2 regions of the Pseudoalteromonas sp. M58 genome follow, and region 1 is predicted to be linked to the other one. Evidence: predicted binding sites of a transcription regulator. Region 1 holds the regulator's gene; the other holds the start of a gene.

What was found. Region 1 encodes FliA, which starts transcription of late flagellar genes. Its sites were predicted from a motif close to CTAAAGNTNNNNNNNNNNNNGCCGATA; they were not measured.
Region 2: AAGD16_RS09235 (VC2046/SO_2500 family protein) is a predicted target of FliA. The motif match lies at 9,454-9,480, and genes of this name have one in related genera.

What each region holds. Positions count from the first base shown of each region.
Region 1 covers NZ_CP152390.1:2,392,500-2,406,798, reverse strand. The annotation lists gene flhB (flagellar biosynthesis protein FlhB) at 1-427, shown strand, start outside; gene flhA (flagellar biosynthesis protein FlhA) at 499-2,607, shown strand; gene flhF (flagellar biosynthesis protein FlhF) at 2,629-4,119, shown strand; gene AAGD16_RS11140 (MinD/ParA family protein) at 4,112-4,972, shown strand; gene AAGD16_RS11135 (RNA polymerase sigma factor FliA) at 4,999-5,709, shown strand; gene cheY (chemotaxis response regulator CheY) at 5,750-6,133, shown strand; gene AAGD16_RS11125 (protein phosphatase CheZ) at 6,150-6,917, shown strand; gene AAGD16_RS11120 (chemotaxis protein CheA) at 6,932-9,148, shown strand; gene AAGD16_RS11115 (chemotaxis response regulator protein-glutamate methylesterase) at 9,202-10,353, shown strand; gene AAGD16_RS11110 (flagellar motor protein) at 10,346-11,110, shown strand; gene AAGD16_RS11105 (flagellar motor protein MotB) at 11,116-12,078, shown strand; gene AAGD16_RS11100 (ParA family protein) at 12,091-12,861, shown strand; gene AAGD16_RS11095 (chemotaxis protein CheW) at 12,865-13,587, shown strand; gene AAGD16_RS11090 (chemotaxis protein CheW) at 13,609-14,106, shown strand; gene AAGD16_RS11085 (DUF2802 domain-containing protein) at 14,125-14,299, shown strand, end outside.
Region 2 covers NZ_CP152390.1:2,006,648-2,024,491, forward strand. The annotation lists gene pabB (aminodeoxychorismate synthase component I) at 1-710, shown strand, start outside; gene AAGD16_RS09190 (CoA pyrophosphatase) at 703-1,278, shown strand; gene AAGD16_RS09195 (L-serine ammonia-lyase) at 1,380-2,756, shown strand; gene cysB (HTH-type transcriptional regulator CysB) at 3,021-3,998, opposite strand; gene AAGD16_RS09205 (hypothetical protein) at 4,294-5,049, shown strand; gene AAGD16_RS09210 (NCS2 family permease) at 5,164-6,456, opposite strand; gene AAGD16_RS09215 (sel1 repeat family protein) at 6,575-7,036, shown strand; gene AAGD16_RS09220 (SulA-like leucine-rich domain-containing protein) at 7,359-7,793, shown strand; gene AAGD16_RS09225 (YchJ family protein) at 7,833-8,309, shown strand; gene AAGD16_RS09230 (DUF6172 family protein) at 8,377-8,679, opposite strand; gene AAGD16_RS09235 (VC2046/SO_2500 family protein) at 8,892-9,419, opposite strand; tRNA gene AAGD16_RS09240 (tRNA-Tyr) at 9,532-9,616, shown strand; tRNA gene AAGD16_RS09245 (tRNA-Tyr) at 9,666-9,750, shown strand; gene AAGD16_RS09250 (M48 family metallopeptidase) at 9,776-10,468, opposite strand; gene AAGD16_RS09255 (PAS domain S-box protein) at 10,714-14,025, shown strand; gene AAGD16_RS09260 (two-component system response regulator) at 14,043-15,038, shown strand; gene AAGD16_RS09265 (VOC family protein) at 15,086-15,514, opposite strand; gene AAGD16_RS09270 (HD domain-containing protein) at 15,519-16,175, opposite strand; gene AAGD16_RS09275 (class I SAM-dependent methyltransferase) at 16,315-17,505, shown strand; gene AAGD16_RS09280 (PilZ domain-containing protein) at 17,515-17,811, opposite strand; gene AAGD16_RS09285 (two-component system response regulator) at 17,820-17,844, opposite strand, start outside.

The sequences.
Region 1 (14,299 bases):
AGGTGATCCGCAGATTAAAGCGCGCATAAGGCAAACCCAACGTCAAATGTCGCAAAAGAGAATGATGCAGGATGTGCCAGACGCCGATGTTATTGTTACCAACCCTACTCACTATTCCGTAGCTTTAAAATACGATACAGAGCGAGCAGGCGCGCCTATTGTATTAGCCAAAGGTGTGGATGAGCTCGCCATGCAAATTCGTAAAATTGCATTGGGTAATGAAGTGCCTATTGTTGAGTCTCCAACTTTAACCCGAGCGCTTTATCATACTGCAGAAGTGGGTGAGCAAATCCCCGATCAGCTCTTTACTGCGGTTGCTCAAGTGCTTGCTTATGTGTTTCAGCTTAAACGGTTTAAAAAAGGCCGTGGAAAACGCCCTGTTGCCCTTAATAAAAAGCTGCCTATCCCCGATGAATTTAAGTATTAACTGCTAACCAACTAACTTGGAATAGTTATTGCAATTTCAGCGTAGTGTCAATTTTTTGAAATTGTAGAGTTATGGAATTTAAAGCGGTATTACAACAACTTAATAAAGATAAAAAAGAATATGCGAAGGGCGTTGGTACACCGCTTTTGGTGTTGGCTGCGCTGGGCATGGTTATTTTACCACTGCCTCCATTCCTGCTTGATATATTATTTTCGTTTAATATCGCGCTTGCGTTAGTTGTATTACTGGTCACTGTATACACCATGAAGCCGCTTGAGTTTGGTATGTTCCCAGCGGTGCTGTTAATCGCAACCATAATGCGCTTAGCACTCAATGTGGCCAGTACCCGGGTGGTACTGCTTGAGGGTCATAACGGTGGGGATGCTGCTGGTAAAGTCATTGAAGCATTTGGTTCAGTGGTAATCGGTGGTAACTACGCCGTGGGCTTGGTGGTGTTTTTAATTCTGATCATCATTAACTTTGTGGTAATCACCAAAGGTGCTGGTCGTATTTCAGAGGTATCAGCGCGTTTTACTCTAGATGCTATGCCAGGTAAGCAAATGGCCATAGATGCAGATATGAATGCCGGTTTTATCAGTGCCGAGCAAGCCAGAGAACGTCGTGAGGAAGTAACCCGTGAAGCTGACTTTTATGGTTCTATGGATGGAGCTAGTAAATTTGTAAAAGGTGATGCTATTGCTGGCATAGTCATTTTAGTGATCAATATTGTGGGTGGCTTATTTGTTGGCATGATCCAACATGATTTAAGTTTTTCACGCGCTATGGAAGTATACACACTATTGACCATTGGTGATGGCTTAGTCGCGCAATTACCTTCATTACTACTTTCAATTGGTACTGCAATTGTTGTAACCCGTCAAAATGAATCGCACAACATGGGCGATCAGTTTAAGAAGCAATTAGGTAACGAAAAGTCGTTATTTATTGCCTCAGGTATCCTTATTACTATGGGCTTAGTCCCAGGTATGCCACACCTTGCATTTTTAAGCTTAGGGGCGCTTTTAGGTTACCTTGCATACTATACTCAACAAAATAAACTGAAATTAGCCGCTGCAGAAGCAGAAGAAGCCGAAAATGCGGCCTCAGGTACCGGAATTGCGGCTAAACAAGAGCAAAAAGAACTGGGTTGGGATGATGTTCAACAAGTTGATGTTATTGGTTTAGAAGTCGGTTACCGACTCATTCCTCTCGTTGACCAATCACAAGGTGGCGAGCTGTTAAACCGTATTAAAGGAGTGCGTAAAAAACTATCTCAAGAGCTAGGCTTTTTAGTGCCGCCGGTGCATATACGCGATAATCTAGAACTCGACCCAAATGCATACCGCATAACCATGATGGGTGTATCAAGTGGTGAGGGTGAGCTTAAACATGGTGATGAATTAGCGATTAACCCAGGCCAAGTATTTGGCCCGTTAAAAGGAATTGAAACTAAAGATCCTGCGTTTGGTTTAGATGCAGTTTGGATAAAACCTGATCAAAAAGATGAAGCACAGTCTTTAGGTTACACGGTGGTTGATTCGGCTACCGTGGTGGCAACCCATATTAGCCAGTTACTCACCAATAGCGCCGCTTTATTACTCGGACATGAAGAAGTACAAAACTTATTAGATATGTTAGGTAAGAGTCACCCTCGCTTAGTTGAAGGACTTGTACCTGAGGTATTACCGCTGACCACCATCGTGAAAGTACTACAAAATTTATTAAACGAAGGGGTGGCAATACGAGATATGCGCTCAATTGTTCAAACCCTTGTTGAGTATGGCCCTCGCAGCCAAGACCCAGATGTATTAACGGCTGCAGTGCGAATATCACTGCGTAGATTAATCGTTCAAGATGCCGTTGGTATGTCTTCTGAAATCCCTGTCATAACCTTGGCGCCTGAGTTGGAACAGATGTTGCATCAGTCACTTCAAAATGCAGGTGATGAAGGTGCCGGAATAGAACCAGGGCTTGCTGATAGACTTCAAACATCATTGAATGAAGCGCATCAAAATCAAGAAATGGCCGGTGAACCTTCAATATTGCTAACGTCAGGAATGTTACGCACTGTGTTATCTCGATTTGTTAAATACACCATTCCAGGATTGCGAGTGATGTCTTATCAAGAGATACCAGATGAAAGACAGATCAAGATTGTCAGCTCTGTAGGCCAACAATAAGATTTTAAAGGGGTTTGAATTATGAAAATTAAACGTTTTTTTGCTAAAGACATGCGCACTGCACTAAAAGAAGTAAAAGAAGAGTTGGGTGTTGATGCGGTTATTATGTCAAATAAAAAACTAGCTAATGGCGTTGAAATTGTTGCTGCAGTTGATTACGACAAAGCAGCGACAAAACCGCCAGAGCAGCCTCAAAGCCAACCCGCTGCAAGAGCTTCATTTGCACATACTGAGCAAAGTTCACATAATTTTGTTAAACCAGAACCGCAACGCGCTCAACCTAAGCCACAAGCAAAGGTTGCAGATAGCTTACAAGCCTTACTAGAGCGTCAGTCTCCACGTCCTCGTTCAGCAGAGCTTGCTTCAATGTTTTCACACTCTGGCATTGACACTTCTGGCCACTATCAAGAACAAGAGCCTGTGCAATCACGACCTAAAAATATGTTTGAACGTGAACAAAGCGCGCCAGTGCGTCCTCGCACCCAAGCCGATAGCTTAGGTTTTGACGATTTAGACAGTGGCTTTGACGATTTAGATTCACCCAGCGCACCGCGTCAGCAAACAATGCATAAAGAATCCAGTGACATCAGCACAATGCGTGAAGAAATGAACGCAATTCGTCAACTATTAGAGCACCAAGTATCAGGTTTAATGCAGCAAGATATGGCACGTCGCGACCCGACCCGTGCATGTATGATTGACCGCTTAGTCGGTATGGGGATAGAGAAAAATGTTGCTGAGCAAATGGCATGTTTTGTACCAGATGATGTGTCTCGCCAACAAGGCTGGAAAGCTTTATTGAACATGGTTGAAGATCAAATGCAAACCACGAACAACGAAATACTTCGCCAAGGCGGTGTTTTTGCGTTAGTCGGACCTACTGGCGTGGGTAAAACCACCACAGTTGCAAAACTGGCAGCATTGGGTGCACAAAAATACGGTGCCGATAAAGTAGCGCTTATTACTACCGATACCTACCGTATTGGTGCTTATGAGCAGCTAGCAACGTATGGTCGTATTATAGGTTGTGGCGTTAAACAAGTTAAAGATGCAAATGAATTAGCAGAAGTTTTATACCATTTACGAAATAAACGTCTAGTCTTAATTGATACAGCGGGAATGAGTCAACGTGATTTACGCTTAACCGAGCAGTTAAACACCTTGATGCGTAATCAGCGTGTTGATATACGTAGTTATTTAGTATTAAGTGCGACGGCGCAAATTAATGTATTACAAGAAACAGTAAGGCACTTTAAAAAAGTACAGCTAAGCGGATGTATTTTTACTAAACTTGATGAGTCATTGAGTTTAGGTGAGATTATTAGTATTGCGATTCAAAATCGTCTCCCAATAGGGTATCTTACTAACGGTCAGCGAGTACCAGAAGATATTAGAGTGGCAAATGCCGAAAAACTAGTAAAAAAAGCTGAGCAATTGTATTTAAAAAGAATAAAAGCACAACAATCACGACACCAATCAGTGGCGTCGAGCACAGTAGAGATGTATGATTAACACAGTTTTAGATCAAGCAAGCGGCCTTCGCAAAATGAGCAAGAATAATAATAACGGCGTAAAAGTTATCGCTGTCACCGGCGGCAAAGGTGGAGTGGGTAAAACGAACGTATCCCTTAACACGGCAATCGCGTTAGGCCAACAAGGCAAACGTGTGCTTGTACTAGATGCTGATTTAGGATTAGCGAATTGTGATGTGATGCTTGGACTGCGCGTTGAGCGTAATTTATCTCATGTTTTATCGGGCGAATGTGAACTTGATGATATTTTAGTCGAAGGTCCCGCAGGCATAAAAATAGTGCCTGCAACATCGGGTTCGCAAAGTATGGTTGAGTTATCACCCTCAGAGCACGCTGGACTTATTCGTGCATTTAGTGAACTTAACACCGACTTTGATATTTTAATTGTTGATACCGCTGCGGGTATTTCCGATATGGTGCTGAGTTTTTCTCGCGCAGCGCAAGATGTGGTTGTGGTGGTATGTGATGAGCCTACATCAATTACCGATGCCTATGCTTTAATTAAAGTACTTAGCCGTGAGCACGGCGTTTATAAATTTAAAATTGTTGCCAATATGGTGCGTAGTTTACGCGAAGGGCAGGAATTGTTTGCAAAACTTTCAAAGGTTACCGACCGATTTTTAGATATATCAATGGAGTTGGTTGCAACGGTTCCATATGATGAAAATATGCGCAAATCAACGCGCCGCCAAAAAGTAATTGTTGAGGTTTTTCCTGGGTCGCCTGCTGCAATTGCTTTTAAAACACTGGCTACAAAAATTGCTAAGTGGCCAACACCTAGTCAAGCCTCGGGTCATTTAGAGTTTTTCATTGAGAAACTAGTTAGTAACTAACAATGACAATACCGGTGAATAGAGCTATGGGATATCAGTCAACACAGAATTTAAATATGATTGTTGAAAAGCATGCCTCATTAGTCAAGAAAGTGGCGTGCCATTTAATTGCTCGTTTACCGGCCAGTGTGCAGCTAGATGATTTAATTCAATCGGGTATGATTGGTTTAATTGAAGCTTCAAAAAACTTTGATGCAAGCAAAGGCGCAAGCTTTGAAACCTTTGCCGGTATTCGTATTCGTGGTGCGATGATAGACGAAATGCGCCGAGGCGATTGGGTTCCACGTTCAGTTCACAGAAAAAGCCGTTTGGTTGCAGAGACTATTGTTGCGCTTGAGAACAGTTTAAACCGTGAACCTAAAGATAGTGAAGTTGCTGAAAAACTTGAAATTTCGCTAAATGAGTACCATCATATTTTAAACGATGTAAATGTAAGCAAAGTGTTAGGCATTGAAGACCTTGGTATAGATGATGATGTGATTACACCTCATGGCCAAGATTTAGCACTAGACAAACCGTTCAATAATGTTAAAAATGAACGGTTTAATGAGTCTTTACTCAGTGCAATAAAGTCGTTACCGGAAAAAGATGCAATGGTGCTTTCTTTGTACTATAACGATGAGATGAATTTAAAAGAAATTGGGCATATACTCGATGTAAGTGAATCGCGTGTAAGTCAGATACATGGTCAGGCGATGATTAAGCTTAAAGCAAAAATCAATGACTGGATAAACTAGAAGTAAGTAAATAAAGGTTCAGGCCTCACTGGAGGATGTTTTGGATAAAAACATTAAAATTCTTGTTGTTGATGATTTCTCAACAATGAGACGTATTATTAAAAACCTGTTGCGCGATTTAGGTTTTACCAATGTTCAAGAAGCAGATGACGGGTCAACTGCTTTGCCTATGTTGCAAAATCAAGCGTTTGATTTTGTTGTAACAGATTGGAATATGCCAGGCATGCAAGGTATTGATCTTTTGAGGGCAATTCGAGCTGATGAAAAATTAAAGCATATTCCTGTTTTAATGGTTACAGCAGAAGCTAAAAAAGAACAAATAATTGCTGCGGCCCAAGCAGGTGTTAATGGTTATATTGTTAAACCATTCACTGCAGGTACATTGAAAACTAAATTAGAAAAAGTGTTCGAACGCTTAGGTTAATGAGAGGGAGAGGCTTATGTCAGCACCTGCTGCGCCTCAGATTACTTTAGAACAAGCTCGCCAGTTAGTTGTTTTTTTAGAAAATGGTGAGCAAGATAAAGCGAATCAGTTAATTTTAGAAACAGCTTCACAAGAGCAATCACAGTTATTTGCTGAGGTGGGTAAGTTGACGCGTCAACTGCACGAAGCTTTAAAAAGTTTCGAGTTAGACACGCGTTTAACAGACATTACCACTGATGCCATCCCTGACGCAAAAAAACGCCTTAACTATGTCATGGAAATGACAGAAAACGCAGCCAATAAGACAATGGATGCGGTAGAAGCAAGCTTACCATTAGCACAAGAAATCGCTGACGAAATAGCTGATATCAAGCCAACGTGGGATCGTTTAATGAACCGCGAAATAGAGCTTGGTGAGTTTAAATCACTTTGTCATAGTATTGATAAGTTTATGAGCAGTTCTCATCACAAAACCGATGAGTTACAAATGCTGATGACTAATGTGCTGATGGCTCAAGACTATCAAGATTTAACCGGTCAGGTTATTCGCCGTGTTATTGAACTTGTCCGTGAAGTTGAAGAAAGTTTAATTCACCTGTTAACTGCATTTGCAGCGCAAGGTGGTGAGGTTGAACCAACTGAACAACCAGAAAAAATAGAAGATCCCATTGTTGCACAAACACTAGCAGGTCCCGAAGGGCCTATTATTGATAAAGAAACGCGTAATGATGTTGTATCTGATCAAGATGAAGTTGATGATCTATTATCAAGTTTGGGCTTCTAATAGGAGAGTACTGCATGAGCTTTGAAGTCGATGAAGATATTTTACAAGACTTTTTAGTAGAGGCCGGAGAAATCCTTGAGCTTTTATCTGAACAGTTAGTAGAACTGGAAAACAACCCAGATGATACTGAGCTACTAAACGCAATATTTCGCGGTTTCCACACTGTAAAGGGTGGCGCTGGCTTTTTGGCTATGACAGAGCTTGTTGATGCATGTCATGGTGCTGAAAATGTGTTTGATTTACTGCGCCAAGGTGTAAGAACAGTTAACTCTGAATTAATGGATGTGATTTTACAAGCACTGGATACCATTAATGAAATGTTTGCCACGATTAAAAATCGTGACCAGCCAGAGCCTGCTGATCCAGAATTACTTGCAGTACTTCACAAACTTGGACAGCCACCGACAGCAGAAGAGCTTGCCGGCGATTCTGTGGTTGAAGATATAGCTCCTGTCGAAACCCCATCGGTAGAGCCCGAACCAGTTGCAGAGCAACCGAGCAACGATGCTGAAGAAGACCCGTTTGCTTTTGATGAATTATTTAGCGGTTCAGATAGCAGCAGTACTGAGTCTCAGATTGATGAAATAACCGAAGACGAATTCGAAAGCCTACTTGATGAACTTCATGGAAAAGGGCAAGCCCCACAAGAAAAACAATCATCATCAAGTGACAATGATGTCAGTGGTGATATAACTGACGATGAGTTTGACAGCTTATTGGATGAACTTCATGGTGTAGGCAGCTTTGGCGAAGTGAGCCAAGCAACCGCAAGTACACCACAACAAACACCATCAGCCCCTGTGGCTCCACCAAGTAACGAGCAAAGCTCGGGCGATGATGAAATAAGTGACGACGAGTTTGAAGCGTTACTTGATGAACTTCATGGTAAAGGTGCACCTAAGTCGATAGAAACACCGGCTCCTGTAAGTAAACCAGAACCAGTGGCAGCTAAAAAGCCAGAACCAGTTGCTGCAGCTAAGCCACAGCCTAAACCAGAGCCAGCTAAGCCGGCTCCTGCGGCACAAGCAGCTAAAGCTGCGCCGCCTAAAAAAGCAGCGCCTCCACCGGCAGAAACAACAGTACGTGTTGATACCAAACGCCTAGACCAAATAATGAACATGGTGGGCGAGTTAGTACTTGTGCGAAATCGCTTAGTGAGTTTGGCGACTAATTCTGATAGCGAGGCTATGGGTAAAGCTATTTCCAACTTAGATGTTGTGACTGCTGATATCCAAGGTGCAGTAATGCAAACACGAATGCAGCCAATTAAAAAAGTATTTGGCCGTTTTCCTCGTGTTGTACGTGACTTAGCACGAACACTTAAAAAAGATATTAATTTATTACTTGTCGGTGAAGACACCGATTTAGATAAAAATTTAGTGGAAGCATTGGCCGATCCATTGGTGCATTTGGTTCGCAACTCGGTCGACCATGGTATTGAAATGCCCGATATTCGTGAAGCATCGGGTAAACCTAGAACAGGTACGGTGACTTTATCAGCTTCGCAACAGGGTGATCATATTCTACTTACCATCCAAGATGATGGTGCCGGTATGGATGCTGAAAAGCTTAAAAAGATTGCGATTAGTAAAGGGGTGCTTGATCACGACCAAGCGAGTCGTCTTTCTGATACTGAAGCTTATAACCTTATTTTTGCACCTGGGTTTTCAACCAAAGAAGAAATCTCAGATATTTCTGGCCGTGGTGTTGGTATGGATGTGGTTAAAACAAAAATCACTCAGCTCAATGGCTCGGTTAACATAAAATCAGAAATGGGCGTAGGGACTACTTTAGAAATCAAAGTTCCACTAACACTTGCGATATTGCCTACCTTAATGGTGGTGGTGGGAGAGCAAACCTTTGCCTTGCCGCTAGCGGGTGTAAGTGAAATATTCCACTTAGATTTAACAAAAACTAATGTGGTTGATGGCCAGCTAACGATTATTGTTCGTAAAAAGTCGATTCCATTATTCTACCTTGAACATTGGCTTATAAAAGGCGCTGATAGAGGTCAGCGAAAAGCACAAGGGCATGTCGTTATTGTGCAAATAGGGACTCAAAAAGTAGGGTTCGTTGTTGATTCACTAATAGGTCAAGAAGAAGTGGTGATCAAGCCTCTAGATGCATTATTGCAAGGTACGCCGGGTATGGCGGGTGCGACTATTACCTCTGATGGTGGAATTGCACTGATATTAGATGTACCGAGTATGCTAAAGCATTACGCTGGATAATAAAAAGTAGGTATAAACTTTATGCCTACCCATTCATTGAATAAGAGAGCGAAATGGCTGTTAAAGTTTTAGTAGTTGATGATTCAAGCTTTTTTCGCCGCAGAGTGAGTGAAATTCTTGAACAAGACAGCGGCATTGAGGTAATAGGCTTTGCTGTAAATGGCCGAGAGGCCGTCGAAAAAACAGCTCAGTTACGTCCTGATGTTATCACCATGGATGTTGAAATGCCGGTGCTGGATGGTATTAGTGCTGTGAAAGAGATCATGGCGAGTAATCCAACACCTATTTTAATGTTTTCATCGTTAACACGAGCAGGGGCATCTGCCACTTTGGATGCGCTTGATGCTGGGGCGATGGACTTTTTACCTAAAAAGTTTGAAGATATTGCTCGCAATAACGATGATGCAATTAAGTTATTGCAAAATAAGGTTAAGGAAATAGGCCGCCAGCGTATTGGAAGAATTACGAGAACGGCCCCATCTCCAAGTATTAGTAAACCAGCGTCAAACAGCTCTGAACGCTTTTCTAACCTTGCTAAAAAGCCGATAGTTCAACCTGATCGTAGCTTTAATAATGTGAGTCCTGCACCTACTAACAGCAGTGCCTCAGCGCGTGCCAGTGGTAAGCAGTATCAGTTAGTTGCTATTGGTACATCCACAGGTGGGCCAGTTGCACTGCAAACTATTTTGACGCAATTACCTGCTAATTTTCCACACCCTATTTTACTCATACAGCATATGCCTGCTGCATTTACCCCGGCCTTTGCTACTCGCTTAGATGGCTTGTGTAAGATTAAGGTAAAAGAAGCGCAGCAAGGCGATAGATTACAACCTGGGTGCGCTTATTTAGCGCCAGGTGGCCAGCAAATGATGGTAGAAGGACGTGGTTCTAATAGAACCCTTCGTGTGTTTGAAGATAAAAATGAACGAGTAAACTATAAACCAAGTGTTGATATTACCTTTGCCAGTGCTGCCAAAGCATATCAAGGTGATGTGCTTGCCATTATTTTGACAGGCATGGGTGCAGATGGTCGTGATGGTGCTCGCATGCTTAAGCAAACTGGCGCTACAATTTGGGCTCAGGATGAAAAAAGCTGTGTTGTCTATGGTATGCCTCAGGCGATAGCCAGTGCAGGTTTAGCAAGCGAAAGCATTAGCCTTCATGATGTGGCTGCACGCTTAAAAAGAGAGGTTGGCTGTGGATAAGCTTTCTGTTTTAGGATTACTGGTTGCATTAGGTGCTATTGCAATCGGTTATTCTTTAGAGGGAGGTGTGGTATCTGCGCTGTTTAATGGGCCTGCACTAATTATTGTATTAGGCGGTACATTAGGTGCGGTGATGCTACAAACATCAGCCAATACATTTAAAAAAATGCTTAGTATTACTCATTGGGTTTTTGTTACCGACGACCATGATATTGAAGATGCGATTGAGCAAGTAAAACGCTGGTCGCATAAAGCCCGTCAAGAAGGGTATTTAGCATTAGAAAACGAAGCACTTGCGCATTCAGATCCCTATGCTGCCAAAGGACTGAGTTTATTAGTTGATGGCTGTTCAGAGCAAAAACTACGCGATACCCTCGAGATTGACTTATTACTTGAGCGAGAACGATTACTTGAGGCTAGCCGGGTATATGAAGCAATGGGTGGGTATAGCCCAACTATTGGTATTTTAGGTGCGGTACTTGGGCTTATTCAAGCCATGTCATTTATTAACGATCCTGAGCAGTTAGGAACGGGTATTGCCACCGCGTTCATTGCAACTATATATGGTGTTGGTTTGGCTAATTTATTGTTTTTACCTATGGCCAATAAGCTAAAGCAACGGGTTGAACAAAAGATGCTTTATCACGAAATGTTAGCGGAAGGTGTAATTGCTATTAGCCAAGGTGAGAGCCCTATTAATATTGAACTAAAGCTTGAAGCCTACCGCGTTGAACGTCCAATTTTACAGGCCCATTAGCGCCTATGTTACGCCGTCGCTTACGTCATCACCAATTAAAGAGCCAACATACTGAGCGTTGGTTAGTTTCTTATGCGGATTATATGACCATAATGTTTGCATTTTTTGTTGTATTGTATGCAATTGCGATAAACAAAGAAGACAACATCAAGGTTTTATCTGATTCTCTTGAGCATGTTTTTGATAAGTCTGCAAAACAATATTCTCAGCAGGGTAACGGGGTAAATGGTGATGCTTTATTGCTTGAAAGGGTGACCCCTGAGGCTGAAATACTCTATGGCGAAAGTATTCAAGAGCAAGAACAAGGCCCAATGTTACTCGATGGTCAAAGTGACAATAGCAATATTAGTCAACGCCACTTAGGTAAGCCGCTGGATAGTTTATTGGCTAAATTACAATCGTCGCTGATTGATGAGATACGCAGTGGCGAGGCTAGCTTAGAACTAAGCCAAGACTGGTTGGTTATTGAGCTCAATTCCGGATTGTTGTTTGCCAGTGGTAGTGCTGTTGCACATAACAAGGCCAAAGAGATTGTAAAAAAAATTGAAGCAATCATCGCATCAGTCGATAACTATATAAGAGTACGCGGGTATACAGATAACGAAACCATACGAAATGAAATATTTCGTTCTAATTGGGAGTTATCAGTGGCGCGTGCAACCTCAATATTAGTTGAGCTAGAGCGTTTGGGCATTGAATCCGCGCGCATGGCCATTGAGGGATATGGTCAATACTCTCCCTTTGCCGATAATAATACCGAAGCTGGGCGTGCTGAAAACCGTAAAGTCGTGATTGCACTTTCTAAATATGGTTTAGCACCCGAGCCCTCTGATGAACAAACGAGATCATCAATTTCAGTATCAGAGCAAAGTCAGCCAGAAATTGAGCTACCAGCCCAAGACGATACAATAAAAATAATTCGTTTACCGCATGGTGGCATCCGTGTTACAACGCGCAACGAACAGTAATTAGGATGTAATGTGAAAGTTTGGACAGTAGCCAATCAAAAAGGGGGAGTAGGCAAAACCACTACAGCGGTTAGCCTTGCAGGGATCCTTGCGCTTCAAGGCAAGCGTGTGTTATTGATTGATACAGATCCTCATGCTTCACTAACCTATTACTTTGGTATTGATTCAGAAGATTTAGAGGTCAGTGTTTACGATATTTTTACTCGCGGCTCGAGTATGAAAAGTGAAGAAATACTGCAAGCATTATGCCCCTCAACAATTGAAAACCTAGATATTTTACCCGCAACTATGGCGATCGCGACACTTGACCGTAGCATGGGTAATAAAACGGGAATGGGCCTGATTTTAAAAAAAACACTGGCTAAAATTAGCGAGTATTACGATTACGCAATTTTAGATTGTCCACCTGTTTTAGGTGTGCTGATGGTCAATGCGCTTGCCGCCTGTGAAAGAGTGTTAGTGCCGGTGCAAACTGAGTTCTTGGCGCTTAAAGGGCTCGATAGAATGATGCGTACTATGGAGTTAATGCAAACCTCTCAAGCGAAAAGCTATGAATATACTATAATTCCAACTATGTATGATAAACGAACCAAAGCATCGCTTGAGGCCTATAAAACATTACAAGAAACGTATAAAGAAAAAGTATGGCCAGGCGTTATTCCTGTTGATACTAAATTTAGAGATGCAAGTTTAGCGCAAAAAGTACCGGTAGATTTTTGCCCAAATGCGCGTGGAGTCTATGCTTATAAAGCATTACTTAAATATTTAATAAAACAAGGTTAATAAATGAGTAAGCAATTATTTGCTAATGAAAAAGTAGTCACTCAGTACTTAGGGGCGTTATTATCTGATGACGAACCAACAAAAGACCTTGAGCCTGTTGCTAAACTGCTTGAGCAGGTAACGTATGAAGAGCAAAAAGAACAACCAGTAATAGTTGAGCCTGTTGTTGAAGTTGAAAAGCTCAATAAGCAAGTATCGAATGTAGAAATTGACACCCACCAAGAGCAACACGTCGTGCCTGAGCAAGAGGTGGTTGTAGGTGGTGAAGCTGACTACTTTGATGGTGAGTTTCAAGCGCTGTTTTTTGAAGTGGCAGGGCTTACTTTAGCGGTGCCGCTAAAAGCCTTAGGTGGCATTCATGAGCTTGGAGAAGTAAATCATTTATTTGGCAAGCCTAAGTGGTTTAAAGGGGTTATGATCAACCGAGAAGAAAAGCTCAATGTTGTTGATACCGCTCGCTGGGTTATGCCTGAAAAGTACGATGAGCAGTTAGAGGCATCTTTAAATTATCAATATCTCATCACTTTAGGTGATAGCCAATGGGGTTTATTAGCAGAAAAACTAATAAATAACATTACATTGAGTAAAGAAGATGTAAAATGGCGTACAAATAACAGTAAGCGCCCATGGCTTGCTGGAGTAATTAAAGAAAAAATGTGTGCTTTAATAGATGTTAATAATTTAAACGCACTATTAGAGAAAGGCTTAGATAGCCGTCACAAGTAATGACCATTACGAGGTAAGAGCATGAGTGAAGATAAATTACTGTCAGCTAAGAAAAATGCAGATAATAATGATGAGATTTTGCAGTGGGTTACGTTCAAGCTAGAAGATGAAACTTATGGCGTAAATGTAATGCAAGTGCAAGAAATACTGCGTTACACCGAGATTGCTCCTGTACCAGGTGCGCCTTCGTATGTGATTGGTATTATTAACTTACGTGGTAATGTTGTTACCGTTATTGATACTCGCTCTCGTTTTGGTTTACCTGATATTGAAGCGACGGATAATTCACGTATTTTAATTATTGAAGCAGAAGAGCAAGTGATTGGCATTTTAGCCGATAGCGTTTCTGAGGTTGTTTACCTACGTAGCTCTGAAATTGACAGTGCGCCAAATGTAGGTACAGAGGAAAGTGCTAAATTTATTCAAGGTGTATGTAACCGCGACAATGAGTTACTTATTCTGGTTGATTTAAATAAACTACTTAGTGATGACGAATGGGATGAGTTAAGCGATATATAAGCTTCTCTACATAAAACTATGTTATTACTTGGTATTGCTATTGCGGGTTTAGTTTTTGGACTATTCTCGCTGCTTTTAATTGTGATGTTTAAAAAGCGCTATGCGAGTGAGCTTGGCGCGCAATTACAACAGTTTAAAGATTCATCAGAGCAGATTAATATTTTACGTAGCGAAGTGTCTGAGTTGCGAACCG
Region 2 (17,844 bases), 380 kb from region 1:
ACCAAGGCTCGCCTTGGAGCGCCTATGTTAAATTAACTCAGGCTAATAAAGCGCCTTTTTCTAGTTTTATTAATCATCCTCAGGGCGCTATTTTGTCAATCTCACCCGAGCGTTTTATTGCAGTACACGACAATAAAGTAGAAACAAAACCCATTAAAGGGACTTTACCTCGCAAAGCAGATGCCCTTGAGGATGCAAAACAAGCGACCTTGCTGGCAAATTCGAATAAAGACCGCGCCGAAAATGTCATGATAGTGGACCTGCTGCGAAATGATTTAGGAAAAGTCGCTAAACCGGGCTCGGTTATTGTGCCCTCATTATTTGCTATTGAAAGTTTTCCGGCGGTACACCATTTAGTGAGTACGGTCACCTCAACCCTTGATGAGGGTAAAACAGCGGTTGATCAGCTGGAAGCTGCGTTTCCCGGTGGTTCAATTACAGGCGCACCAAAAGTCCGTGCCATGGAAATAATAGAAGAACTAGAGCCACATAGACGTAGCATTTATTGTGGCTCTATTGGTTACATTAGTGGCTGCGGCAATATGGATACCAGTATTACTATTCGAACTTTAGTCACACATCAACAACAAATATATTGTTGGGCTGGGGGTGGTATTGTTGCTGATTCAAAAGTCGAATTGGAATATCAAGAAACTTACGATAAAGTAAATAAAATACTTCCTATATTAAATGAAGGTCGCTTTGAATAGTGAAACCATTTCGGCTCGTTTTCAATTAAACCGCAGTTTAGCCGTGGATCAGCTCAAAGATAATAAAAAAAAGCGCGCAAGCGCAGTAATGCTGCCATTGATTGATATAGATAACGAAGCACATATTTTATTGTGTAAGCGACCAACCTACCTTCATCACCACCCTGGGGAGATTTGTTTACCGGGCGGCAAGTTTGAAATTGATGATGTTAACCTACGCACCACCGCACTGCGTGAATTACATGAAGAGCTTAATATTGCCCCGCAAAATGTCCATGTGTTAGGTCAGTTACCTGAATATTCAACCCTGACCGGATTTACTATACGCCCCTTTGTAGGCTTAATTAAAAAAGAAACAGTGTGGGAAAACGACCACAACGAAGTGCAAGCTAGCTTTTTACTCTCTATAAAAGCGCTGAATAACGCGGCTAACTGGCAACCTTTGCCATTTGAACGAGGTGGAAAAATCATTACCTTAAATGGCTTTATCACCCCACATGGGCTTTTGTGGGGAGCCACAGCCAGCATTATTAAAAACTTTACAAAACAACTCGCCATACCAGTTTAAATCTTTACTAATAAGGGTTACACACCTGCGTTTCCACGTTATTATAGTCGACCGTTCAAAGAACAGCTTAATGCTGAGAAAACTAAGTAGAGACACACATTATGATCAGTGCATTTGATATGTTTAGCATTGGTATTGGCCCTTCATCGTCACATACCGTTGGCCCAATGCGTGCATCACGCTTATTTGTTAATGACCTAAACGAACAACAACTATTAGCAAATGTGACCGATGTAAAAGTAGAGCTTTACGGCTCGCTTGGCCAAACAGGTGTTGGCCACGGCTCTGGTAAAGCAGTGATACTTGGCTTAGCAGGGTATGATCCTGAAACCATTGATGCCGATTTAGTGGATGACATACTCGCTAAAATTGAAAAAGAACAGGTTATTTACCTAAACCAAACTCACAAAGCTAAATTCCCTAAGCAGGGCGCGATTGTTTTTCATCGCAGAAAGACACTCCCTAAACATTCCAACGCAATGGAAATTATTGCCTATAACAATGGCGAAAAAGTATATAGCAAAGTTTACTACTCTATTGGTGGCGGATTTATTGTTACGGATGAAGAGTTTGAAAAAGAAAAACAAGCCGCTTTAGATATCCGTGAAGAAAACCCAGCCCCGTTCCCGTTTGGCTCGGCTAAAGAATTACTCGAAATGTGTAAAGAGTCGGGTTACAGCGTATCAACGTTAATGATGAAAAACGAAAAGACGCTACGCAGTGAAGAAGCCATTAAAGATGAGCTATTTAATATTTGGCAAGTAATGAAAGCCTGTATTGAGCGAGGTATGCGCACCGAAGGTATTTTACCTGGCGGATTAAAAGTAAAACGCCGTGCGCCAAGCTTATATTTAAAGCTTAATGTAGAAGTCAGTAACGATCCGCTGCGCGCCATGGACTGGGTTGATTTATTCGCATTAGCTGTAAACGAAGAAAATGCAGCCGGAGGACGTGTAGTAACTGCCCCCACAAATGGCGCAGCCGGAATTTTACCTGCAGTATTAATGTATTATCATACTTTTATTAAAGAAGTAGACCGTGATATTGCTACCCGCTACTTATTAACTGCCGCTGCAATAGGCATTTTATATAAAAAGAATGCCTCTATTTCTGGTGCTGAAGTGGGTTGCCAAGGCGAAGTCGGTGTTGCTTGTTCAATGGCCGCAGGCGCACTTACTGAAATTGTTGGTGGTAACGTTGTACACGTAGAAAATGCCGCTGAAATTGGTATGGAACATAACTTAGGGTTAACCTGTGACCCTGTTGGCGGCTTAGTGCAAGTCCCCTGTATTGAACGTAATGCAATGGGCGCTATTAAAGCAATTAATGCGTCGCGCCTTGCTATACGCGGTAGTGGTGAGCAAAAAGTATCGCTGGATAAAGTAATAAAAACCATGCTCGATACGGGTAACGATATGAAAACAAAATACAAAGAAACCGCTCGCGGTGGACTGGCTGTTAATATTATCGAGTGCTAATTAACCTGAACTCTGGTTAAGAGATTTACTAACATATAGGATCAAAATGATATTTATGTTTATTTTCTCTAGCTAGAGATTTTTAGTGAAAACAAGGCGAAATTACGCGTCAATAGCTAGCCTATTGCAAGTAAATTCAACGCAGTTAGCGCTGAAAATAGCTGCTTAAGATGGATTTATTATCCACAGTTCAGGTTAATTACATAGCACAAAAAAGCCGCTTAGTTGCAAAACTAAGCGGCTTTTCATTGCTGTTTATGGCGGTTACTTAACCGGCAATTCAATATCAGCAAATAACTTATCAACATCTTCTTGATTACGCAGTAAACTCGCACGCTCTACTCGCTCTTTAGTTAAATGCGGTGCAAAACGTTCGATAAAGTCATACATGTAGGTGCGTAAAAAACTGCCCTTTCTAAAGCCAATTTTAGTCGTGCTCGCCTCAAATAAATGGCTAGCATCAATGCACACTAAGTCGCTGTCGTTTACCTGATCAATTGCCATAGATGCAACCACACCCACACCTAGCCCTAAACGCACATATGTTTTAATGACATCGGCATCGGTGGCAGTAAATACAATATGTGGCTCTAATCCGTAAGCATTAAATGCTTTGTCGAGCTCCGAACGACCTGTAAAGCCAAATACGTAGGTAATGAGTGGGTATTGGGCTATATCAGCCACTGTTAAATTATCCACTTTTTTCGCAAGGGGATGATCTTTAGCAACCACAATACTACGATTCCAATGGTAGCAAGGCAGCATTACTAAATCTGAATATAAATGAAGCGCTTCTGTGGCTATGGCAAAGTCAGCATCACCGCGAGCGGCTGCATCCGATATTTGCTGTGGTGTACCTTGGTGCATATGCAGTGATACCGCAGGGTATTTTTGAGTAAAGCCTTTAATTACACTCGGTAACGCATACCGTGCTTGTGTATGCGTGGTAGCAATATTAAGTTTGCCTTGATCCGGTAAAGTATGTTCATTCGCAACCGCTTTAATACCCTCAACTTTTGAGAGTATTTCGCGTGATATGTTAATGATTTCCTCGCCAGCGCCTGTAACATGAGTTAAATGCTTACCACTGCGGCCAAAAATTTGTACACCGAGCTCATCTTCTAACATACGTACTTGCTTAGAAATACCAGGCTGGGAGGTAAATAAACTTTCAGCCGTAGCTGAAACATTTAATTTATGATTTTGAACTTCTACGATATATCTAAGTTGTTGTAATTTCATGGCTATGTAGTTTCGTTATAATTCACATTGACAGATAAAAGCGCACCCTAACTATAGGTAGCTATATAAAAGGCTGATTAATGTTACATAATATAACAATTAATTTGTTGAAATTTCAGGTTAACACAATAAATAAACTTGAGGTAGCAATGATTATCAGCAATCGAAACATAACATATTAAGATTTAAACGCTTTATGGTGACGCTTTTTTCAGTTAATCTGAGCAAAGTTTCCCACCTTTTATATATTTAATGTAAGATTAGATAATAAGGTTAAGAATTTGAGAATTATAACATGATAGTTTCCATTATAATTGTATTAATTGTTGCACTTATAGTCATTGCACTATGGGTTAGTGCTGTTCAGCAACACAAAGAAAAACAAGAAGCTGAACGACGCAAAGAGTTAACAAAACAAAAAGCAATCATTGAAGAAACCGAAGAAGCATTAATGAATAGCGCCAACATTCCACTTTCAGAGGCAACTCAGCGAATATTACAACGACGAATTCATGATGCGCTCAGTCAAATGGTGTCTATTTCAAGCGGAGGTAGTGGACTAAAAAACCGCTTAAAAGAAGCAAAAGAGCGACTACAAAACCCAATTCAAGACGGTTCAGATGGCTTTGTATTACCAGGCAACGACAAACAACTGATATCGCTGATACAAGGCATTAAAAAGTTACGCACTATTATTCGTTCTGAGCATAATAAAGGCAAAGTAGACAGCCAGGTATTTATTGCAGAAGACAAACGCCTTGAAAAGCTACAACTAAGAATCAACATTGAAAGCCAAATAAAACGAGGGTTATCAGCGCAAACAGCTGGAATGATAGGCTCTGCTAGGCAGTACTTTGAAAAAGCAGCTGCCACACTTAACAGTGTTTCATTTAATGACGATTACATTACGGCAAAACGAGCTGAAGTTGAAGGCTACCTTGAAACGATAAGTAATGAACTCAAGGCATCAAATGCTACATCATTGAAGAAAAAGAACGAACAAGAGCAAGATGATTTAGACGTATTATTTGCACCTAAAAAGAAATGGTAACTCCTTTCTAAATAAAAAGCCCATGCAGTTGCATGGGCTTTTTTTTGAATAGGATTTTGCCCCACTTTGTGTTTACATACTAGAACATATACATATTCTAACAAGCTGCCTGCATTAAGATAAAAATGCGAACTTAACAATAAACAAGGCAGTTAAAATCCAAACACTAATGCTTACCTGATCTTTTTTGCCACACAGCACTTTTACCGCCGTATAAGAAATAAAACCAAGTGCAATACCGTGTGCAATTGAGAAAGTCAGCGGTGTCATTAATAATACAACACTCACCGGAATTGCATCAGTCATGTCGTCCCAATTTACAAACTTTAAGTTTTGTAGCATCAATACAGATACATATAAAATAGCTCCCGCGGTTGCGTATGCAGGCACCATTTGAGCTAAAGGCGCAAAAAACATCATCAGTAAAAAGCAGCAACCCACAACCACAGCGGTCAAACCCGTTCGACCACCAACAGATACACCTGCAACAGACTCAATGTATGACGTGGTTGTTGAAGTACCGAGCATTGCACCTGCAATGGTTGCTGTGCTGTCGGCGCTTAATGCACGACCTAAACGCGGCATATTACCGTTTTTATCTGCTAAACCAGCCTTCTGAGTTACCGCAACTAACGTGCCTGAGGTATCAAACAAATCAACGAATAAAAACGCAAAAATAACACTCAACATCGACAGTTCAAACGCGGCACTAAAGTCCAGTTGCATAAAGGTCGGCATGATAGAAGGTGGCATAGCAATAACACCATGATACTCCACTAACCCCATAGACACAGCAATCGCGGTGACTAGTAAAATACTAATCAGTACGCCACTTTTAAAATCGCGATAAAGCAGTGCAGCAATAACAAAAAAGCTGAAAATAGCCAATAAAGGGCCAGGCGAGGTAATATCACCCAACTGCACCAGTGTTGCAGGACTTGATACAATAATACCGGCACTTTTAAGTGCGATGAGAGCTAAAAATGCGCCAATACCCGTTGCTATTGCTTGCTTGAGCACCAGAGGGATTGCATTAATAATCCACTCTCGCACCTTAAATAAGCTTAGAATTAAAAATATACACCCTGACATAAATACCGCACCCAACGCAGCTTGCCAGCTATAACCCATACCTAATACAACACCATAGGTAAAAAATGCATTTAATCCCATACCCGGTGCCAATGCCAGTGGATAATTGGCCCACAAACCCATAATAAAACACCCTATTGCAGCAGCAATACAGGTGGCAACAAAAGCAGCACCTTGGTCCATACCGGCTTCCGCAAGCATAGCTGGGTTTACGAATACGATATAAACCATCGTAATAAATGTAGTCATACCGGCAATACATTCACGGCGAACCGAAGAATCATTTGCACGGATTTTGAATAAGGCTTCGAGCATAATAAACTTGTGGTTGTAAAAAGTGGCGAGATTTTAGCATAAAAATAACTTTTTACAGGACATTTTACCTTGCTATATACTAAACTAGCTAAGTGATTAAAATAACAAACGAAGTAGCATGATCAAAACGACACCAAGTGGCCAAGACTTAGAGCAACAATTAGACAACATTCTTTCTTTTGTAACGCAACCAAGCGATGCAAATCTCCCTGCGAGCTCTAAAAACACCGATCAAGACACATTAAATAAAGCCCTTTATTACCTTAAAAATGAACAAGGCGCCTTAGCCGCAAAATGGATGCGTTTGGCAGCAATGGCAGGAAATTATCGCGCGCAGTTTTATTTAGGGCTGTTTTTTATAAAAGGACAAGGTGTGCCGCAAAGTGTATTTCATGGTGCTGCGTGGCTTAGCTTAGCCGGTAGTCAAGGCTATGAACCTGCCATAGAAGCAATGAGCGATATACGAAAACATATTAGTACCAAACGACTTAAAGATGCTCAATGCTACGCAGCCAGCCTGTATGAACAAATTCACCAGTTACAATTTTCACATTTGATCCCCTCTAGTAGCGAAAAATAATTTCATTGCCCAGCAACTCATTTCATCTGTAAATTAATTAAGCGTTTATAGCCAAAGCAAGCACGCTTAATTAATTTAAACTACTGTATACCCCCTGTTCATCTGTATTTATTTGCTCCCAGCCTTAAAATTAATTCTGTGGGGATTAATATCCAATAAAAATTAAATCTTTGTTATATATAGATTATTTGTATATTTATAGTAACTGTCGCGTTTTAAGATGAATAACTGTACAAAAAAATAGCAAAAAACACTTGCACCAAACAACTGTATAAACTACTGTATGAATGTACTGTATAAAAACCCAGTGAGTGAGAAGATTATGTTACAGCCAATTACCGTAAGAACAGTTAAAAGCTACCAGCAAGATGACCAATCAGATTGTGTTAACGTTGTACAAATTGAAGATGAAATTTCAGCAACGTTTGAGTTATTAAAAGTATTACACCAATACAACAGCCTAAACGCATGGACACTGTTAATAGCACCAGATAACGTACCGAGCAAAGCGCTACTTGATTCATGCTCAATTGATACCAGTAAATTACTGGTTATTCGTCAAAAGCATTTAGTTAATTTAGAGTATGTTTTAAGTTCTGCACTTCACAATGGAAATTTTGCCGCGGTGATCACCTGGACTGACATAATAAATAACCAACAACTGTCGCAGTTATCATTAAACTTGAGCCATACGCGCACTAAGTTGTATTGCTTTAGCAAAAAAAGCGCTCATTCTGAGATTTCACTTACGCAATAAGCTTGATAAACTAGCGTTTTAATACACAGTACATTTATCATGACTTCTAACGCCCTATTATGTTTTTGTGGCAGTCAGCAACCTTATGCTGATTGCTGCGAGCCTTTTCATTTAAAAACCAAACAGCCACACACACCAGAGCAACTTATGCGTGCACGCTACAGTGCTTATGCTGTTAAAAACGCGGTTTTTGTTCGTGAAAGTTATGCAAAAGAAAAACAAGCTGAAAATTCAATTTCAGAAATTAAAGATTTTGCAAATAGTTGCCGTTTTATAAACTTAGCCGTATTAGACTCTGGTTATAATGATGAAACAGGATTTGTTACATTTAAAGCTCACTACTTTTATCAAGATTTATATTGCGAGTTGGCAGAAAATTCAAGGTTTATTAAAGAAGATGGACAATGGCGATACCTTGATGGTGAGATTACACCGGTTGCCGATATTAAAGTAAAACGTAATGATACGTGCCCTTGTGGCAGTAATAAAAAATACAAAAAATGTCATAGTGTATAAACTTCAGCTACAAAAAATGGGCCACAAGGCCCATTTTCAAAAACTACACTAAACGCAAATTAGCGTTTTACTCGCCATCATCTTCATCGAAATCTTGACGCTGTGCAGGTCTTGCTAAAATCTCTAAGTAAAAAGAAGTTAAACCTTGCTTTTCAATTTCACTGATGTGATTGTTAATTTCAGCAACGTGAACCACTTGGGCTTCTTCAGCCGTGTTACCAAACTTACAATCAAATGCCCAGTAGTCGGCATCAACAGGTAAAGTTTTATTACGTTCTCTTTTCAAATATTTTTTCACTTCATGCTTTGCAGCATCAACCATACGAGGGTATTTGATTTTCTCATGATTCAGCGTGAATGTTTTCTTCATTACGTTCCTAATTACCTTGGTTTAATGATAATGGCATTTAATGTCATACCATTTGCGCCATTATAGCAATTGCATTTAAATTTTGGATGCTTTTTTTATATTAAATCAGTTATTAAAATAAAGCACCTATAAAACCAATAGTTACTTACTACTATAAACACAGTTTATTACAATCAAATGGCATGTATAAAGCAGCAATTGAACACATATAATTAGGCACTAAACAAATGTAATGGCTGGTGGATAGCTTCATTTTGTAAATCATCATAAAATGCCACCGCATCCATTTGAGGGTTTGATAACTCGGTGTTGGTATTTTGAATTCGTCGACGTACCGCTAATTCACAGTTATCAATGACAGTCAGTGGAATGTGGTTTTTATCATCACGAATATTAAATGGCTCAGGCTTTAAGCACTGAGTTAACTTTATATCACTCATCCCTACAGCGCTTCCCATTTTTGCTAAAAGCTCTGTGTTATTTTTACCAATTAACATATTAAAGGTATCTGGCGCTAATGGCTGCTTTGGACCTGCGCCAAATTGTTTACGCAGAGCATTTTCATCAGCTTGATCATGCTTAGTGTCACTTTTGGGTAGGTGGAATTCACTAAAATCGAGTGCATCGTGAGAGAGCATTGCTAATAAAAGTGCAAACTCGCCTCGGCGGTTTTCGTGCACACTTTCGTTAAGCCTCGTTTTTAACTGGCTCTCCGTGATTAACAAATCACCAATCTGCATAGACTTTAGCCTATTTAACTAATTAATAAGTATTTATCGGCTAAATTTGAATTTTCTTTAGCTTTTTTCTTTACTTAAATAAGAAGTTTGCTATTATCTGCCGCGTTGCATTGGAGGGGTTCCCGAGCGGCCAAAGGGATCAGACTGTAAATCTGACGGCTCAGCCTTCGCTGGTTCGAATCCAGCTCCCTCCACCACTTTTCTTAGGCTAAGTTAAGTGGGGCCAAATGCAATAACAATTAGTGTGGAGGGGTTCCCGAGCGGCCAAAGGGATCAGACTGTAAATCTGACGGCTCAGCCTTCGCTGGTTCGAATCCAGCTCCCTCCACCACTTCTCTTCTCTACCTTATTTCTTTTTATTCAAATACCCACTGTAAACTCATACCATGATTGTTTAACCAGTTACTTGCTTGTTTATAATCTGAATAAAATAATCCCACACGTTGCCAAAATTGAGCGCTGTGATTTAAATATTTTAAATGTGCTAATTCATGAACAATCACGTAGTCAATAACCCATGTCGGTGCACTTGCCAAGTGTAAGTTGAAGGTTAGTTCACGCCTGCGATTACAACTACCCCAGCGACGTTTATACAATTGAATACGAATATTACTCGGTAGCTTTTCACCCATCAGCTGACAATAATCGTTAACTCGCATTTCAATATAGCTTTCTAATTTCTCATGCAAAAACTGCTCTAGCAAACTTTGATACATTTGCGTTTGATGCTTTACACGTGAAGAAATACTCAGTAACAGCGTTTGGCTTTCATTGTGCTGCTGCCATTGAGTGCGTACTGCGTTTTCAAATTGCACATTAACAGCTTCATTAAATAATTTAATACTCTGGGTTTTGAGTGGAAACTGTCGTGTATCGGCTTGAATTTGTTGCTTATGTAACTGAGCATCAATCCAGTCCTGTTTACTTAACAGCCATTCATTAATTTGTGTTTTCGTTACAAAATGGGGCGCATATACCGTAAGCTCACGTTGTGCGACTTTGATAGCCACTGTTTTTCTTCGCTTACTACGCTTTAAAGTGTAATCCAACAATGAATGCTGCCTATTTATAATTAACCACTGGGTTTTATTTTACCTTGTACCATAACGGCTAATCTATAAATAATCCCTACTAAATGCCATTTTAATAACAATGGATTTAGTGCTACTCAATAAATAGTATGGTTTAGAGCTTAAAACACTTACGTTACTTTTGTAATTTATAACTCAATACCTTGTGATTATTATTGTATTTTATATTAGACTGAATTTAAGAGTTATTATGTGAATGATTGATGTTAGCTAATTTTTTTATAAACGAACCAGATCCAAGCCTAATTATTAATGGTGTATACGACCCAAGTTTAGTGACACTATCTATACTCACCGCAATTTTTGCAGCTTATTTTTCTTTGCACGTTATCGATTTAGCAAATAATACACATTTTAAATCTTATCGAAAGTTAGCCAATATAACCGCAGCCTTAGTCCTTGCCGGAGGGGTCTGGAGCATGCACTTTATTGCTATGCTGGCATTTTCTTTGTGCACTACAATTGAATACGATCCCACACTCACTTTTGTGTCGTTTATACCGGCTTTACTGGCATGTACCATTGCTTTTTCTTGTTTGAAAACATATAGCTCTAAGCCTCGTATTATCAATTTAATTCTAAGCTCTCTTTTATTTGGCGCGGGTGTTGGCACCATGCATTACAGCGGTATGGCCGCGATGCAATTAAGTCCTTTACTTCGTTATGATCCAATATGGTTTGGCGCTTCAATTGTTGTTGCAGTGCTGCTGTCTTTTATAAGTCTCTATACACGTTTTCATTTACCAGCACACTTTAAAAAATTAACGCCTGTGCATAATCGTATTATTTGTGCCCTTATTCTTGGCCTTGCCGTGGCTGGTATGCATTATATGGGCATGGCTGCTACGCGATTTATTGCAACAAGCCCGATAATTAACGAGCAAACAAACCAATCACATCTAACCTTTATTGCTATTAGTGTGTCGTTCGCCACGCTTTTATTAACAGCGGTGGTTGTGATCATCAATGGCATGATCCGTTACAGAATGCTGTTGGGGAAAAAATCAGCTGAAGAGTCTCGCCTTGATGCTATTTTATCAACTGCCATTGACGGCATCGTTACTATCAATATTAAAGGCACTATTTTGAGCTTTAATAAAGCCGCAGAAACAATTTTTGGCTGGCAAGATAATGAGGTCATTGGCCAGAATGTAAAAATATTAATGGCTGATGATATTGCTAATCAACACGATGCTTTTTTAAAAAATACAACAAACCATGAGGTAAAACGTGTTATTGGTGTTAATCGCGATGTGTGGGCAAAACATAAAAATGGTCATCAATTTCCAATTCGCTTAGGGATTGGTGAAGTAAAGCAATTACAAACTGAAACATTGTTTGTGGGCTTTATTACCGATTTAACTGAGCAAAGAGCGTTACAACAAAGCTTAATTGAAAAAGAGCGACAATACCGTACCTTAATGAACAATATGCCCGGTGTGGTATTTCGCTGCTTGTTAGATGAACACTGGAGTATGTTGTTTATCAGCCCTAGCGTCTATGAACTAACGGGTTATCGCGCTGAAGAATTTACTGAGCAGCGTATTACCTTTGCCGAGCTTATTGTTAAAGAAGATGAAGCGGCTATTTCTTTAGCGATTGATCAAGCAGTTGCATCGACCAGTCAATACTCAATTGAGTATCGCATTCGCCATCGCAACGGCAATATTATTTGGGTACTTGATCAAGCAAGTATTATCACTAACTCTAAAGATGATACACGCTGGGTTGATGGCGTTTTAGTTGATATAACCAAGCGCCATGAATATGAGCAAAGCTTAAAGCAAGCTAAATACGAGGCTGAAGCAGCCGCGCAAGCTAAACAGTCTTTTATGGCAAATATGAGCCATGAGATACGTACCCCCATGAATGCAATTATTGGCTTTAGTGATATTTTAATGGATAGTCCGCTTAATAAAGAACAACAAAAACAAATTATTACCGTTAATAACGCTGCGCGTTCTTTATTGCATTTACTCAACGATATCCTTGACTCAGCAAAGCTAGAGAAAGGTAAACTCGAAATTCAAAAAGTACATTTTAACTTGCAAGAATTGCTCGATAATATTGTGTCGACATTTTGGCTTGATGCAAAACGCAAAGACTTACAGCTCATTTTAAAAATAGCTGACAATGTAAATCCATTTTATTTTGGTGATGATACGCGTTTACGCCAAGTGCTAACCAATTTAATCGGCAATGCGATAAAGTTTACTGAGCAAGGCCATGTTACTGTTTCGGTTACTCATAAACCCAATCAACCCATTTTATTTGAAGTACAAGATAGTGGTATAGGTATCGAAAAAGGTCGCCTTGAGGCTATTTTTAAACCCTTTGAGCAAGCAGATGGCACCACAACACGCCGATTTGGTGGCACAGGGCTTGGCACAACAATTAGTAAGCAGCTGGTTGAATTAATGGGCGGCAAAATATATGCACAAAGTACCCTTGGTCAAGGTAGCTGTTTTTCCTTTACTGTTGGGCTTGAGCCAGGCGAAAAAAGTCAGGTGCAAGCCATTAGTAGAAACGCATTTAGCTTACCCCCATTAAAAATCTTAGTGGTGGATGATATTGAACAAAATATCGAACTACTCACTATTATGCTTTCCCAAGCAGGCCATCAGGTAAGTAAAGCAAATAATGGTTTTGAGGCCATTGACATGTTTAATCAGCATCGCTTTGATATTATCCTAATGGATATTCATATGCCTAAATGTGATGGGATCAGTGCCACAGCATCAATTCGCTCTTTAGAGCAGCAAAAACAACTAAAGCACACGCCAATAATTGCCTTAACGGCCAGTGTGCTACAGCAAGATAAGCTAACAGCCAAACAAGCGGGTATGAATGGTTTTACAACCAAACCCGTTGACATAAACCAACTCAACCAAGAAATAGCGCGGGTGCTTGGGCTTGCTATCAGCCAGTTAGTAACTAACGATCCATTAGATTCAAAACTTCGTATAGATTTTAATAAAGGCGAAAAAATGTGGGGCAGCAAAGAGAAACATCTCAAAGAGATTGCACTCTTTTTAGCTCAGCATCAAAATAGTATGCAAACCTTGGCGACCACTAAGCTAAACGACAAGCATCATGCTCATATTTTGCATAATTTAAAAGGCCTTGCCGGTAATTTAGCGCTCAATAATTTATCTTACTTAATTGCGCAAGCTGAAAAACAACGTGATATAGCCAGTTATACTCAGTGCATATTAAAATGTCAGCAAGAGTGGCAGCAGCTAGCAGATGAATTATCACACTTACACATTGCTTTTAAAGAGAATGAATTACAAAAAGAAACCGTGTCAGATGCTGAATTTATTCACCAATTAACGCTTTTACTCAGCCAAGCTAAACGAGCAGAGTTGGATGATACGTTATTAAGTTATATTGAAAGAATAACACCCGAACAACACAAAGCTGCTATTTTGAATATTTATGAGCAGTTTAATGACTTTGAATTTGATAATGCACAAACACAGCTCAACGCATTATTAACAACACTCAATAACTAGCTCTTCTGAGGATACCGATGGATCAATCGATAAGTCAGGCGCGAATATTAATCGTCGATGATGAACCTGCAAATTTAAAAGTAATGCGCGAGGTCTTAGCGAGTAACTACCGTTTATCGTTTGCTAAATCGGGGGCTGTGGCACTGCAATTAATAGAAAACGATCCGCCAAAACTCATTTTACTTGATGTAATGATGCCAGATATGAATGGCTTTGAAGTGTGCAAAATTTTAAAAGCTAATCCTAAAACCGCACACATTCCGGTCATTTTTGTCACCGCACTCACGCAAGAACAAGATGAATCGGAAGGGTTTTCGCTAGGTGCGGTTGACTATATAACCAAACCTATTAGCCCTGCGATTGTAAAGGCAAGGGTAAAAACTCATCTTTCTTTAGTACAAGCCGAGCAACTAAAACAAGCACATGTAGATTTAGTTGAGCGATTGGGTCGCGCGGCAGAGTATAAAGATACCGATACGGGTGAGCATATTGCACGAATGAGCCAATACAGCAAAGTACTTGCTTTAGCGTTGGGAATGAACGAACAACACGCAGAATTATTACGCCAAGCTGCGCCAATGCACGATGTCGGAAAAATAGGTATTCCTGATTCGATACTGTTAAAACCTGGCAAATTAACCCCCGACGAATTTGCACACATGAAAGAGCATGCCGCTATAGGGGCTAAAATATTGGCCAACTCACCTTCCCCCTTACTGCAACTTGCCCATGTATTGGCTATTGAACATCATGAAAAATGGGATGGCACAGGTTATCCTAATGGATTGAAAGGCGAGGAAATCTCTATTGAGGGGCGGATTGTAGCGATTGCTGATGTATTTGATGCACTTACATCAAAACGTCCTTATAAAGAGCCGTGGAGCATTGAGCAAACACTAGAGCATATGAAACAACAAGCAGGAAAACACTTTGACCCTCAACTGGTTGATCTTTTTATTAGCAAAATTGACGCTATTTTAGCGATAAAAAAGGCTCATCAAGAACGCGATTAAATCGTCTCTTTTTTGAACAAATATTACTGCACAAAGTTCAACAGGACCTAGCCTCTTTTGGCATTGTGAGAGCCTAACGCTACAGCTGGAAAATGCTGTTTTATAATGCGGTAGTCATGGGAAGTGATCTCATGGCTATTGCCACTGTTATCTTTAAAATACATAGAAAAAGTCACGCCATGATCAGCCAGTATCGTTTTAATTTCAAGCTGCTCAAAATGTGCTAACCACGCTATAAATTGCTCACCGGTTGCAGCAAAAGCGATTCCTTTACTTCGCCCTGGCGCCTCAAATAAAGCTAAACGTGTGGATGCGTTTTCATCTTCAAGCGTTAAAGGGCCTTTGCCTTCTTCATTCCAAAATGCTAATTCCTCTACTACAGTAAAACCAAGCACCTTTTCATACCAATCAACGGCTTGGGTGAGGCTTTGAACATTTAAATGACAATGATCAATACCGCTCAATTTTGGCCTCACTGTCTTACCCTCCAATTTCAGATTTTAACTGCTCTAAAAAGTCATACATATAATCTGTTCTTCTAAGTGCTTCAGCTTTAGCTGAAGGTGTATTCATACTTTTTGCAATATGCAGCAACTTTATAAAAAAATGATCTAAGGTGTACTGTTTATCATCAGGTTCACGCTCTAAACAAAATGGATCATTAGGATTGTACAAAAGTCGGCTTATTGAGCCCCCCACTTTCATACAACGACTAACACCAATAGCCCCTAAGGCATCCATTCTGTCAGCATCTTGTACAATCTGTGCTTCAACGGTTTTAATAGCAATATTGGCGCTAAAACTATGCGCGGCTATGGCGTGGTGAATATCATCAAATAGCGCTTCATCATAGCCAATAGACGCTAAAAAACTAATCGCTTTATCGGCAGCCATCATTGAAGCTTTTGCCCTATCGGGATGGTTTTTTGCTACGGCCACACAATCATGTAACCACGCAGCAGGTAAAACAACATTCATATTGGCTTTTTCAGCAGTGCATAATTTAACTGCGACACGGACAACGCGTTCAATATGAGTGATATCATGGGCTACATCAGCATGGATAAGCGCTGTTATAAATTCTCTGCATTGCTGATCAAGTTGCTTTAATGAAGGGCTAAGGGCTAAATTGTTCACCGAGCTTCCAAAAATCTATTTAAACGAGGTAATATCCCCTACTTTAACGCGATTTATAAGGCCCTTGCAAAACATTCATTGTATGTTGCGCGTGGCTTGACTAAAATACAGCGCTTATTTATTACTACAGAGAAGCCCTATGTCATCTGCCGTTTACCTGCAAGCTGGTCGCGATAAATCATTAAAAAGAAAACACCCTTGGTTATTTTCTAAAGCCATCAAAAAAATTAAAGGTAAACCTGGATTAGGTGACACGGTAACCATACACGACAGTGAAGGTAAGTTTTTAGCCACCGCGGCTTACAGCCCGCATTCACAAATTCGCGCGCGTGTTTGGAGCTTTGATGAAAAAGAAGTCATTGATCAACATTTTTTCGAGCGTCGCCTACGTCGTGCTTTAGAGGCGCGCAGTCATGCGATTGAAGAAGGTGGACTGACCGGTTTTAGGCTTTGCGCCGCTGAATCCGATTATTTACCGGGTGTTACCATAGATAAATTTGATAACACCTTGGTTTGTCAGTTACTCAGTGCCGGTGCTGAGCGCCACAAAGGTGAAATTGTTGGCGCATTAATGGCTATTTTCCCAGGTTCAAATATTTATGAGCGCTCAGATGTAGATGTGCGTACTAAAGAAGGCTTGGAGCCAATTAAAGGAGTGCTTTGGGGTAATGAACCCACAGCGCCAGTTATCATTGAAGAAAATGGTTTAAAAATTGAAGTTGATATTCTTGAAGGCCATAAAACCGGCTTTTATTTAGATCAACGTGATAGCCGTGCTGCGCTGGAGCGTTTTTCAAAAGATAAAACCGTATTAAATTGCTTTAGTTATACGGGGACGTTTTCTCTTTATGCCCTGCGTGGTGGCTGTAAGCATGTAACCAATGTCGATGTTTCACAACCAGCTCTTGATACAGCAAAGCGCAATGTTGAACATAACAACCTTGATTTAAATAAAGTCGACTTTGTAAAACAAGATGTATTTAAGTTATTGCGCCAATACCGTGAAGACGGCGTGATGTTTGATACGATTGTGATGGATCCGCCTAAATTTGCTGATAATAAAGCGCAGTTAACTGGGGCATGTCGGGGTTACAAAGACATTAATATGATTGCGATGCAAATATTAAAACCAGGCGGCACACTGCTTACTTTCTCATGCTCTGGTTTAATGGAACAAAATTTGTTTCAAAAAGTGGTTGCAGATGCAGCACTTGATGCAGGTAAAGATTTGCTGATCATGGAGCGCTTAAATCAAGCAGCTGACCACCCTATTGCGGGCAGCTACCCTGAAGGCTTTTATCTTAAAGGCCTTATTTGTAAGGTTTACTAAACACTAATTTTAGTTAAACTCAATAATTTCTAGCCCCGCGGTTATCGTGCCATCCTCTTCTGTGCTGGCACGTATCACCTTTGCAGTGGCTTTTAACGGTGCAATGCTTGGATGGGTTGATGCAATATCAACCGATAAAATTGAGTTAAGCTCTAATAAATCATCGAGCTGCAAGGAGAGCCCTGTTGCACTTAAGTCAAGGCAGGTGCCTGTGTAACTTAGTCCTGCGACGGGCTCAATCGAGGTTAACTTAGCGGGTGTGTTAACCTGCATACGTCTGTAGTTTCGCTTATCTTCAGTAAACATAATTCCCTCTACACAATATTATTAATTTTTTCT